DNA from 3 places in the Saccharothrix sp. NBAS 001 genome. Region 2 is predicted to be linked to each of the others. Evidence: riboswitches for the same ligand, from Rfam matches in the RefSeq annotation. Region 2 holds a riboswitch; each other region holds the start of a gene.
The links. Region 2 has a riboswitch for glycine ahead of gcvP (aminomethyl-transferring glycine dehydrogenase). Riboswitches for the same ligand answer to the same signal wherever they lie in the genome.

Region 1: linked by a shared signal. The riboswitch ahead of gcvT (glycine cleavage system aminomethyltransferase GcvT) and the one ahead of gcvP (aminomethyl-transferring glycine dehydrogenase) in region 2 are both predicted to bind glycine.
Region 3: linked by a shared signal. The riboswitch ahead of gcvH (glycine cleavage system protein GcvH) and the one ahead of gcvP (aminomethyl-transferring glycine dehydrogenase) in region 2 are both predicted to bind glycine.

Annotation. Positions count from the first base shown of each region.
Region 1 covers NZ_CM153251.1:5,998,795-6,002,705, reverse strand. The annotation lists gene AC0HI0_RS25465 (helix-turn-helix transcriptional regulator) at 1-184, shown strand, start outside; gene AC0HI0_RS25460 (hypothetical protein) at 306-695, shown strand; gene AC0HI0_RS25455 (DUF3817 domain-containing protein) at 716-1,018, shown strand; glycine riboswitch at 1,329-1,416, shown strand; glycine riboswitch at 1,418-1,508, shown strand; gene gcvT (glycine cleavage system aminomethyltransferase GcvT) at 1,617-2,717, shown strand; gene glyA (serine hydroxymethyltransferase) at 2,728-3,911, shown strand, end outside.
Region 2 covers NZ_CM153251.1:5,561,581-5,565,491, forward strand. The annotation lists gene gcvP (aminomethyl-transferring glycine dehydrogenase) at 1-1,437, opposite strand, end outside; glycine riboswitch at 1,591-1,681, opposite strand; gene AC0HI0_RS23170 (MerR family transcriptional regulator) at 1,745-2,308, opposite strand; gene AC0HI0_RS23175 (bifunctional nuclease family protein) at 2,951-3,424, opposite strand; gene ftsR (transcriptional regulator FtsR) at 3,567-3,911, opposite strand, start outside.
Region 3 covers NZ_CM153251.1:6,893,302-6,897,212, reverse strand. The annotation lists gene AC0HI0_RS29670 (hypothetical protein) at 1-56, opposite strand, end outside; gene AC0HI0_RS29665 (hypothetical protein) at 59-241, opposite strand; gene ald (alanine dehydrogenase) at 601-1,707, opposite strand; glycine riboswitch at 1,929-2,020, shown strand; gene gcvH (glycine cleavage system protein GcvH) at 2,137-2,517, shown strand; gene AC0HI0_RS29650 (L-serine ammonia-lyase) at 2,523-3,887, shown strand.

The DNA of each region.
Region 1 (3,911 bases), 440 kb from region 2:
GTGGGACGCGGGCATCAGCCCGTTGGACCAGCGCGCGCTCGACTACCGGGCGGCCGGGCTCACGCCCGCCGACCTGGGACGGCGTCTCGGCCCGATGACGGTGCTCCAGCACCTGCGTCGGGGCAGTGCGGCGGCCTGGTGCGTGGCCAGGTTGCAGCGGCAGCGCCGGGACGGCGTTGCGTGAACCAGCGCCGCGTTGTGAGGGCGCGGCGTCGAGTGCGGTACCAGCACCAACCGGGAGGGCGGGCTCCTGTGCGAGGAGCCCCTTCCGTCGAGAAGTGAACTCCGCGAAGTAGTGTGGGAGGGTGCCCGGCACCCTCCTGACACCCAAGCGGCTCGTCGTAGCGGCGGTCTGCCTGGTGTCGTTGATCGTGTGCTGCGGCCTGGCCTACTGGCAGTGGGAGCGGTTCTCCGAAGCCGGTGGCACGTTCCAGAACCTCGGGTACGTCTTCCAGTGGCCGCTGTTCGGCCTGTTCCCCCTGTTCATGGTGTGGCGGCTGCGCAAGCTCGCGGCGCAGCGCCGGGCCGAGGACGGGGCGGACCCGGCGGTCGGGACGCGGGAGCCGGTGGCGCCCGCGCCGCGGCCGGTGGTTACCGTGGAACCCGTCAAAACACCCGCGCACGACGACGAGGACGACGAGTTGGCGGCCTACAACCGCTTCCTCCGGCAGCTCAACGCGCGGGACCAGCGGTGAGCGAAGGCGGTCGGTAGGCGATGAGCGGTGCGTTGAGCCGGTTCCGGTTCATGGCTTACGTGGTCGGTGTCGGCCTGCTCCTGCTCGTGGTCGCGATGTTCGTCAAGTACATCGGCGACAACGCCGGGATGATGGCCGTCGTCGGCCCCGTCCACGGCTTCCTGTACGCCATCTACCTGGTCTTCACGGTCGACCTGGCGCTGAAGGCGCGCTGGTCGCTCAAGGGCTCCGCGCTGGTGCTGCTCGCGGGCACCATCCCGTTCGTGTCGTTCTACGCCGAGCGCAAGGTGGTCGAGAGCGTCAAGGCGGAACGTGCGCTGTGACCGCCCGCGCCGTCCGCGCCCGGAGCCGCTGTGAGCGCGTCGTGTGAGCTTGAGGTGCTTCCTGTCGGGTTGTGGGCTTCCGGCGCGTCTGCGGGCACGTGGCACGCCTCCGGGGCCGTCTCGCGCACCCGGTGCGCCGGCACCCGCGCGGTGATCGCCTCCGCCCGCCGCCCGCCCGTCGACGGGCAGGTCCCGCGCCACCGCCGTGCGACCTGCGGCCCGGCGCCGGCCGGGTGTTGTGACCGGGTCCCGGTTGACCGTGCCTACCAGGCACAACTAGCGTCTGGCGGTACCAACTGAACACGGCCGTCGATGTCGAGCGGGAGAGTCCCCGCAAGGGGCGCCGAAGGAGCAACTCCTCCCCGGAATCTCTCAGGCACAGCTACCGCCCGACGAAGGCAACTCTGGAAAGCAGGCGCTGCGCGCCTCGCCCACGGTGCAAGCCGCGCCCAGCGCGCGGTGAAGCTCTCAGGCTCATGACAGAGGGGGAGGCTCACTCGACGAGGAGTCTCCGATGGACCGTGTCATCCTTCACCAACGGCGGCCGACCGACCAGGTCGGTGTCATCGCCGTGCCCGCCACCAGGGAGGACCACCCCGTGGAAACCCGCCGGACGCCGCTGCACGCCGAGCACGAGGCGCTGGGCGCCCAGTTCACCGACTTCGCGGGCTGGCGGATGCCGCTGCGCTACGACAGCGAACTCGCCGAGCACCACGCCGTGCGCACGTCGGCGGGCCTGTTCGACCTGACGCACATGGGCGAGATCGTGCTGTCGGGCCCCGACGCCGGCCGCGCGCTGGACCACGCGCTGGTCGGCAACGCGTCCGCGATCTCCGTCGGCCGCGCCCGCTACACCATGATCACCCGGCCGGACGGCGGCGTGATCGACGACCTGATCGTCTACCGGACCGGCGAGCAGGAGTACCTGGTCGTCGCGAACGCCTCCAACGCCGCCGTGGTGTTCGAGGCGCTGGTGGAGCGGGCCGACGGCTACGACACCTCGGTGGTGGACAAGTCGGTCGACTACGCCCTGCTCGCGATCCAGGGCCCGGCGTCCACCGCGATCCTGGCCGGCCTCACCACCACCGACCTGGCGTCGGTCAAGTACTACGCCTCCTACCCGACCGAGGTCGCGGGCCGGCCCGCGCTGCTCGCCCGCACCGGCTACACCGGCGAGGACGGCTTCGAGCTGTTCCTGGACCCGTCCGACGCGCCGGCCGTGTGGCAGGCGCTGCTGGAGGCGGGCCGCGCGCACGACCTGCGGCCCGCCGGCCTCGGCTGCCGCGACACGCTGCGCCTGGAGGCCGGGATGCCGTTGTACGGCAACGAGTTGACCACCGAGCGCACCCCGTACCACGCCAACCTGGGCCGCGTGGTGAAGCTGGACAAGCCGGAGGACTTCGTCGGCCGCGACGCGCTGGCCGCCGTCGCCGACAAGGGCGTGGAGGCGAAGCTGGTGGGCCTCAAGACCACCTCCCGCCGCGCACCCCGGCACGGCTACCCGGTGCTGGACGCGTCCGGCGCGGTGATCGGCGAGGTCACCAGCGGCGCGCTGTCGCCGACCCTGGGCTACTCGGTCGCGATGGCGTACGTGCCGCCGGAGCACGCCGAGCCCGGCACCGAGCTGGCCGTCGACATCCGGGGCAAGCAGGAACCCGTGGAAGTCGTCGCGCTGCCGTTCTACAAGCGAAACTCGTAAGGGAGACACCATGTCCGAGCACTTCAACACCTCCCTCGCGGAGTTCGACCCGGAGGTCGCCGAGGCCGTCGCCGCGGAACTGGGCCGGCAGCAGGGCACCTTGGAGATGATCGCCTCGGAGAACTTCACCCCGGTGTCGGTGCTCCAGGCGCAGGGTTCCGTGCTGACCAACAAGTACGCCGAGGGCTACCCCGGCCGGCGCTACTACGGCGGCTGCGAGAACGTCGACGTGATCGAGCGCCTGGCCATCGCGCGGGTCAAGGAGCTGTTCGGCGCGGGCTTCGCGAACGTCCAGCCGCACTCGGGTGCGCAGGCCAACGCGTGCGCGATGTTCGCGCTGCTCCAGCCCGGCGACACGATCCTGGGCCTGGACCTGGCGCACGGCGGCCACCTGACCCACGGGATGCGGATCAACTTCTCCGGCAAGCTCTACAACGTGGTGCCCTACCACGTGTCGGAGACCGACGGCCGGGTCGACATGGCCGAGGTCGAGCGGCTGGCGACCGAGCACCGCCCGAAGCTGATCGTGGCCGGCTGGTCGGCCTACCCGAGGCAGCTCGACTTCGCGGAGTTCCGCCGGATCGCCGACTCGGTGGACGCCTACCTGATGGTCGACATGGCGCACTTCGCCGGCCTGGTGGCGGCCGGGCTGCACCCGAACCCGGTGCCGCACGCGCACGTCACCACCACGACCACGCACAAGACGCTGGGCGGCCCGCGCGGCGGCGTGATCCTGACCAACGAGGCCGACCTGGCCAAGAAGATCAACTCGGCGGTGTTCCCCGGCCAGCAGGGCGGCCCGCTGGAGCACGTGATCGCGGGCAAGGCGGTGGCGTTCAAGCACGCCGCGTCGCCCGAGTTCGCCGACCGCCAGCGCCGCACGGTCGAGGGCGCGAAGATCCTGGCCGACCGGCTGTCCCAGCCCGACGCGGCGGCGGTCGGCGTGAAGGTGCTCACCGGCGGCACCGACGTGCACCTGGTGCTGGTCGACCTGGTGGAGTCCGAACTGGACGGCAAGCAGGCCGAGGACCGGCTGCACGAGGTCGGCATCACGGTCAACCGCAACGCGGTGCCCAACGACCCGCGCCCGCCGATGGTCACCTCGGGCCTGCGGATCGGTACGCCGGCGCTGGCCACCCGGGGCTTCGGCGCGGCGGACTTCGCCGAGGTCGCGGACGTCATCGCGGCGGCGCT
Region 2 (3,911 bases):
GTGGGTCAGGTAGTCGCTGGTGCGGCGCAGGTCGGCGGGGATGCCGTCGGCGGTGTCGGCGTCCAGGGCGTCGACGTCGGACACGGTCACGCCGAACGCCCGCCACACGGCGGTCAGGTCCTCGCGGGTCGTCGTCTCGTCGCAGGCGATCGACACCGTGTCGGCGTCCACCTGCCACAGGTTCACGCCCAGCTCGCGGGCGGCGGCCACGATCGCGGCGGCCCGGCCCTCGACGCGCGCCTGCACGGTGTCGAAGAACTCGCCGTGCACGACCTCGATCGCGGCCTCGCACAGGCCGGCGGCCAGCACGGTCGCCATCCGGTGGGCGCGGGTCGCGATCGCGCGCAGGCCCTCCGGGCCGTGGTAGACGGCGTACATGGAGGCGATCACGGCGAGCAGCACCTGCGCGGTGCAGATGTTGCTGGTCGCCTTCTCGCGGCGGATGTGCTGCTCGCGGGTCTGCAACGCCAGCCGGTAGGCGCGGTTGCCGTCGGCGTCCACCGACACGCCGACCAGCCGGCCGGGCAGCTGCCGCTCCAGGCCGGTGCGGACGGCCATGTACCCGGCGTGCGGGCCGCCGAAGCCCATCGGCACGCCGAAGCGCTGGGTGGTGCCGACCACGACGTCCGCGCCGATCTCGCCGGGCGGGCGCAGCAGCGCCAGCGCCAGCAGGTCGGCGGCCACCACGGCCTGCGCGCCGGCCGCGTGGATCTCCGCGATCAGCGCCTCCTGGTCGCGCACCACGCCGGACGCGCCGGGGTAGGACAGCAGCACGCCGAAGTAGTCGCCGCCCAGGCCGAGGCCCTCCAGGCCCTGCGACAGGTCGGCGGTGACGATCTCGATGCCCAGCGGCTCGGCGCGGGTCTCGATCACCGCGAGCGTCTGCGGCAGCGTGTCCTGGTCCACCACGAACTTGGTCGACTTGCTCTTGCCCGCGCGGCGGACCAGCGTCATCGCCTCGGCGGCGGCGGTGGACTCGTCCAGCATCGACGAGTTGGCCAGCGCCAGACCGGTCAGGTCGGCCACCACGGTCTGGAAGTTCAGCAGCGCCTCCAGCCGGCCCTGCGAGATCTCCGGCTGGTAGGGCGTGTAGGCGGTGTACCAGGCCGGGCTCTCCAGCACGTTGCGGCGGATCACCGGCGGGGTGGTGGTGCCGTAGTAGCCCAGGCCGATCATCTGCTTGAGCGGCTTGTTGCGGCCGGCCAGGGCGCGCAGCTCGGCCAGCGCCTCGGTCTCCGTGGCGGGCGCGGGCAGGTCCAGCACCAGTTCGCGCTCCCGGATCGACTCGGGTACCGCGCGCTGCGCCAGCTCCTCCAGGGAACCGACGCCGATCACGTCGAGGATGCGGGCCAGCTCCGCCGGCCGGGGGCCGACGTGGCGGTCGGCGAAGGGGGTGCCGTGCTCAAGAGCGGCGAGGGGGATGCGGTCCTGCGTCATAGATACGCCTCCGGGGCTACGGGCACACTTCTGCCGTTGCCCTCCCCCTCTGTCTTCTGCCCGTCCGGGCGCCTGAGAGCTTCACCCGGCCGTCAGCGGGCCGGGCTTGCACCGTCGGCGGGGTCGGCGAACCGACCCGCTTTCCAGAGGCGTCTCACCCGCGCGGTCCTTGCGCCTGAGAGGTTCCGGGGAGGATTTGCTCCTTCGGCGCCGAGACGTGCTCGGACTCTCCCGCGCGGGATAAAGCGACTACCCGCGAATGATACCCGGACCAGGGCCGGAGCCCGACCCGGACGCGACGCGGATCTCAGCCGGTGGCCCGCGTCCGCCGCCGGCGGGACAGCTCGTCGTTCGGGGTCTCGTCGATCTCCAGTCCGTCCGCGCGCTCGGCGGGGAACTCGTGGATGGTGCCGCTGATCTCCCGCATCGCCCCGCTGACCGCGATCCCGAACACGCCCTGACCGCCTTGCAGCAGGTCGACGACCTCCTCCGGCGAGGTGCACTCGTAGACCGTCGTGCCGTCGCTGAACAGCGTGATCCGGGCCAGGTCCTGGACGCCGCGGCGGCGCAGGTGGTCGACCGCGACCCGGATGTTCTGCAACGAGACCCCGGTGTCCAGCAGCCGCTTGACCACCTTGAGCACCAGGATGTCCTTGAACGAGTACAGCCGCTGGCTGCCTGAGCCCTGGGCACTCCTTATGGTCGGGTTGACCAGTCCGGTGCGGGCCCAGTAGTCGAGCTGGCGGTAGGTGATCCCCGCGATCTGGCACGCGGCGGGGCCCCGGTAGCCCACGAGTTCATCCGGCAGCGAGGAGTCCGGGAACAGCTCACCCTGTTCGCCGGATCCGGCCCGGATGGCTTCCTCGACCACGCCTGCCTCCCCTCGGTCCGGCCACGACAGCCGGCGACCAACGTGAAGCCGCCCCGGCGCCGAAATCACACCGTGGCAATTCACCTGAGTTCGACGGTAAGACCGGCTAGGGGGCAGGTCAACGCGACGCGCTGAGCGTGTCGCGTCTCAACCTCACGTTGAGGTTGAGAGAGTCGCCCGTTGTAAGCCATTCGGGTGACGTTTAGTGATCGTTTAGCCGATCACTGCTGACGTTGTGTAATCCGGTGGTGTGACACCGGGGGGTGGCACGCGGGGTTGATCCACAACTCACCGCACACACCACGAGGGGCCGACCCGACTCGCGGCCGGACCACCGGCCCCTCGTGGCCCACCCGGCACACGAACCGACGACAGACCCACTCACAGCCCGCCACCGGACGCTCGACGTGCGCTCCGACGGCCCGCCTGGAGAGCCCCGGGACACCCCGACGCGGCACACGCGAGGGGCCGTTGCGACCCGCGCGACGAGACCTCCCGGCGGCGCGCGGACGCGGTCGGGCGCGATGGGGCCCGTGAACGCGCGAAAGCCCGGAGCGAGCGCTCCGGGCCGCCCGTCCGGCCTCGCGGGCCGGACGCCTCCGTCGAACCTCGCCGCCCTCGGGCGGCTCCCGCACGGCGCTCCTAGGTGTCCGCGCCGCGGAAGTCCTCCGGCGAGACCGAGTCGAGGAACTCGCGGAACTTCTCCACCTCGTCCTCCTGCTCGTCCGGGATGATCAGGCCCGCCTCGGCCAGCACCGACTCCTCGGCGTGGATCGGCACGCCGATCCGCAGCGCCAGCGCCACCGAGTCGCTCGGACGCGCCGACACCCGCACGTCTCCGTCGAACACCAGCTCGGCGAAGTACGTGCCCTCCTGCAAGTCGGTGATCCGGACTTGTTCCAGGTTGCGGCCCAACGCCCCGATGACGTCCTTGAGCAGGTCGTGGGTCAGTGGCCGCGCCGGACGCACGCCCTGTTGTTCCAGGGCGATGGCGGTGGCCTCCACCGAGCCGATCCAGATCGGCAGGTAGCGCTCGCCCTCGGTTTCGCGCAGCAGCAGGATCGGCTGGTTGGCGGGCAGCTCCACCCGCACGCCGACGACGCGCATCTCGCTCATCGGGTATCGCCTCCCTCAGCGCGCTGAAATTCTGGCGTCCCCGCTATCCCACGAGGATCCCCCACGTACCCATTCGACGCTACCCGCCAAGCGGGCCTTGTGCGCAACACCTGGTATCCGCGATCACCATGCGGACCCCGGTTCACCTGGGCGAAACCCGCCCACCGGCGACGTCGCGCAGCCCGGTCTTCACCAGGAGTGTGTGCAGCGTTACGGAAAGCGCCGCCAACTCGCGGACGAGTTCGTCGGCGCGCGCCCGCGCCCTCGGGTCGCGTTGCCGGTACAGCGGTGCCACGACCTGCTCGACCAGGCCGACTTCGCGGTCCGCGGCGGCCCGGAACGCCCGCAGGTGGCGCGGTTCCAGGCCGAACCCGGTCATCGCGCGCACGGTGGTGGCGATCTGCACGGCCTCCTGGTCGTAGAACCCGGCCGCGCCCGCCCTGATCAGGCCGTGCTGCTCCAACTCCGCCAGCAGCGCCCCGTCCAG
Region 3 (3,911 bases), 1.3 Mb from region 2:
ACCTCTTCGAGCTGCGTGAGCCGGTGCAGCACCGCGGCGCGCAGGGTCTCGTCCACGGTCACATCCTGTCCGCGGCCTGGTCCAGCAGGCGGTGCAGCCGGCGGGTCTGGGTGACCGACATCACAGCTGATTCGCCGGGTGGGGCGACCAGCAGCACCCGGTCGTCCTCGACCAGGACGGTCATCGACCGGTCCCGGCCGAACGGGTCGTGGCAGTCGATCCAGCCCTGTGGTTCGGCCATGTGCGCTCCGATCGGAGGTCGGCGGCGGCGCGGTGGGCTCACCGCGGAGGGGCGAGCCCGCCGCGTCACCGCGCGGGTGCCTCGCTCTGTCCATCGGCCGACCGGGCGTCGTGACTTACCTGTTACGCGGTGAATTCACTCGTTTGCTTGAGGGCGGACACGGGCTGTGCTCTGCCAGGTAAAGATCTGTGCGTCAGATGGGCGGGGCGGCTGGGCAGGGCGCCCGGTTCCCCGCTAGCATTGGTGGCGCGGCCCGCTCCCAGTGACCCCCAGGCTGGTTGAGCGGGCCGCCTTTTCATGCCCGGACGTGCGAGAAGGGGCGCCCACCGTGCAGGTGGACGCCCCTTCTTCGCGGGTGCTCAGACTTCGAGCGGAGTGTGGGTGAGGCCGTGCGCCTCGGCGACCGGCTGGTTCGTCAGCAGGCCCTCGTGCACGTTCAGGCCCAGCGCGAGCGCCTTGTCCGCGCGCAGCGCCGCCTGCCAGCCCTTGTCGGCCAACGCGACCGCGTAAGGCAGCGTCACGTTGGTCAGCGCGTACGTGGACGTGCGCGGCACGGCACCGGGCATGTTCGCGACGCAGTAGAACACCGACTCGTGCACCTGGTAGGTCGGGTCGGCGTGCGTGGTGGGCCGCGAGTCGGCGAAGCAGCCGCCCTGGTCGATCGCGATGTCGACGAGCACGGAACCCGGCTTCATCTGCGACACCAGCTCGTTGGACACCAGCTTCGGGGCCTTCGCGCCCGGCACCAGCACCGCGCCGATGACCAGGTCGGCCTCGCGCACGGCCTGCTCGACCGAGTAGCGGTTGGAGGTCACGGTGCGCAGGCGGCCCTGGTAGATCGCGTCGATGTGGCGCAGCCGGTCGACGTTGGTGTCCAGGATCTCGACGTCCGCGCCCAGGCCCACGGCGATGGTGGCCGCGTTCAGGCCCGCCACGCCGCCGCCGATCACGACCACCCGCGCCGGGTGCACGCCGGGCACGCCGCCGGGCAGCACGCCCCGGCCGCCGGACGGCTTCATCAGCGAGAACGCGCCGACCTGGGGCGCGAGCCGGCCCGCGACCTCGGACATCGGGGCCAGCAGCGGCAGCGCGCCGTTCGCGGTCTGCACCGTCTCGTAGGCGATCGCGGTGGTGCCGGAGTCCAGCAGCGCCTGCGTCAGCGGCTGGTCGGCGGCCAGGTGCAGGTAGGTGAACAGGGTCTGGCCCTTGCGCAGCAGCGGGTACTCCTGCGCGATCGGCTCCTTGACCTTGAGCACCAGGTCACCCTCGGACCACACCTCCCCGGCGGTGGCCAGGACCTTTGCGCCGGCGGCCAGGTACTCGTCGTCGGTGATGGCCGAGCCGAGGCCCGCACCGGCCTCGACGAACACGTCGTGGCCGCGCAGCGTCAGCTCGTGGGCACCTGCCGGGGTCAGCGCGACGCGGTATTCGTGGTTCTTGATCTCGCGGGGTACTGAGATCCGCACGGAGGGCTCCTTCGGGCCGTTGTTATTGCCCAAGGTCCGGTACCGCCATCCGGCTGTCATCGTGCCGTTGGCACGAACGCGCCCCTGCCCGGTTGTGCCGGCCGGACAACGGCGAAGGGCGGTTGAACTCTCTGGACACGCGTTGACACCCGCGTCGCCGACGACTTAGCGTGCGTGCGTTCAACCAACTGAACATCGGCCGCGGTGTCGCAGGTGACACCGGAACCCGAGCGGGAGAGCCTCCGGCACGTCCGGAGCGCCGAAGGAGCAAGTACCCCGCACACTCTCAGGCAACGAGAACCGCTCGGGCGAGGCGACTCTGGAAAGCGTGCTGACGCGCGCACCCACGGTGCAAGCCGCAGCGCTGCGGCGAAGCTCTCAGGTCCCAGGACAGAGAGGGGACCTGGCCGCGTGGACCGAGGAGCTGACGTGACTTATCCGGAAAACCTGCTGTACACGCCCGAGCACGAGTGGGTCGACTGGGCTCCGGGTACCCAGGAGCCCGTGGCCATCGGCATCACTTCCTACGCGGCGGAGTCGCTCGGCGACATCGTGTTCGTCCAGCTGCCCACCGTCGGCGAGCGGGTCAAGTCCGGTGACGTGTGCGGCGAGCTGGAGTCGACCAAGTCCGTGAGCGACCTGTACGCGCCGGTCAGCGGCGAGGTCGTGGAGGTCAACACGGCGGCGGCCGACGACCCGTCGCTGATCAACAACGACCCGTACGGCGGGGGTTGGCTGTTCAAGGTCGCCGTCGAGGACGCGACGGGCCTGCTGACCGCCGCGAAGTACGCGGAACTGACCGGGGACTGAGCGCCGTGGCGATCAGCGTCTTCGACCTGTTCTCCGTCGGCATCGGGCCGTCGAGTTCGCACACCGTCGGCCCGATGCGCGCCGCGACGATGTTCGTGGCGCGGCTCGGGCACCGGACGACCTCGGTGGACCGCGTGCACGTCCAGCTGTTCGGCTCGCTGGGCGCGACCGGGCACGGCCACGGCAGCCCCAAGGCCGTGCTGCTGGGCCTGGAGGGGCACAAGCCGGAGGACGTCGACCCGGCCGCGGCCGACGTGCGCGTGCAGGAGATCCGGGCGACCAAAAGGTTGCTGCTGGGCGGTGTGCGGGAGATCCCGTTCACCGAGGACACCGACCTGATCATGCACCGCCGCAAGTCGCTCCCCCTGCACCCCAACGGGATGAGCTTCACCGCGTACGCCGGCGGCGAGGTGTTGGACGAGGCGGTGTACTACTCGGTCGGCGGCGGGTTCGTGGTCGACGAGACCGCCAGCGGGACCGACCGCATCAAGCCCGACGCGACGCCGATCGAGCACCCGTTCCTCAGCGGTGACGAGCTGCTGGCGCGGACCCGGGAGACCGGGCTGTCCATCAGCGAGGTCATGCTCGCGAACGAGCTGTCCTGGCGCTCCGAGGACGACGTGCGGCAGGGCCTGCTGCACATCTGGGGCGTGATGCAGGAGTGCGTGGAGCGCGGCTGCACCGAGACCGGCGTCCTGCCGGGCGGGTTGAAGGTGCGGCGGCGGGCCGCCGAGATGCGCCAACGGCTCGCGGCCGAGCACTACGCCACCGACCCGCTGCGGGTGATGGACTGGGTGACGCTGTTCGCCTTGGCGGTCAACGAGGAGAACGCCGCCGGCGGCCGGGTGGTGACCGCGCCGACGAACGGCGCGGCCGGCATCGTCCCGGCCGTCCTGCACTACTACACGCGGTTCGTGCCGGGCGCGTCCGACGACGGCGTGGTGCGGTTCCTGCTCACCGCCGGCGCGGTGGGCGTGCTGTTCAAGGAGAACGCGTCGATCTCGGGCGCCGAGGTCGGGTGCCAGGGCGAGGTCGGCTCGGCGTGCTCGATGGCCGCGGGCGGGCTGGCCGAGGTGCTCGGCGGGACCCCGGAGCAGGTCGAGAACGCCGCCGAGATCGCGATGGAGCACAACCTCGGGCTGACCTGCGACCCGATCGGCGGGCTGGTGCAGATCCCGTGCATCGAGCGCAACGCCCTGGCGTCGATCAAGGCGATCACCGCGGCGCGCATGGCGTTGCGGGGCGACGGGTCGCACTTCGTGTCGCTGGACAAGGTCATCAAGACCATGCGCGAGACCGGCAAGGACATGAAGGTCAAGTACAAGGAGACCGCGCGCGGCGGTCTCGCGGTGAACGTCATCGAGTGCTGAGGGCCGGGCCGGCCTCGACCCGGG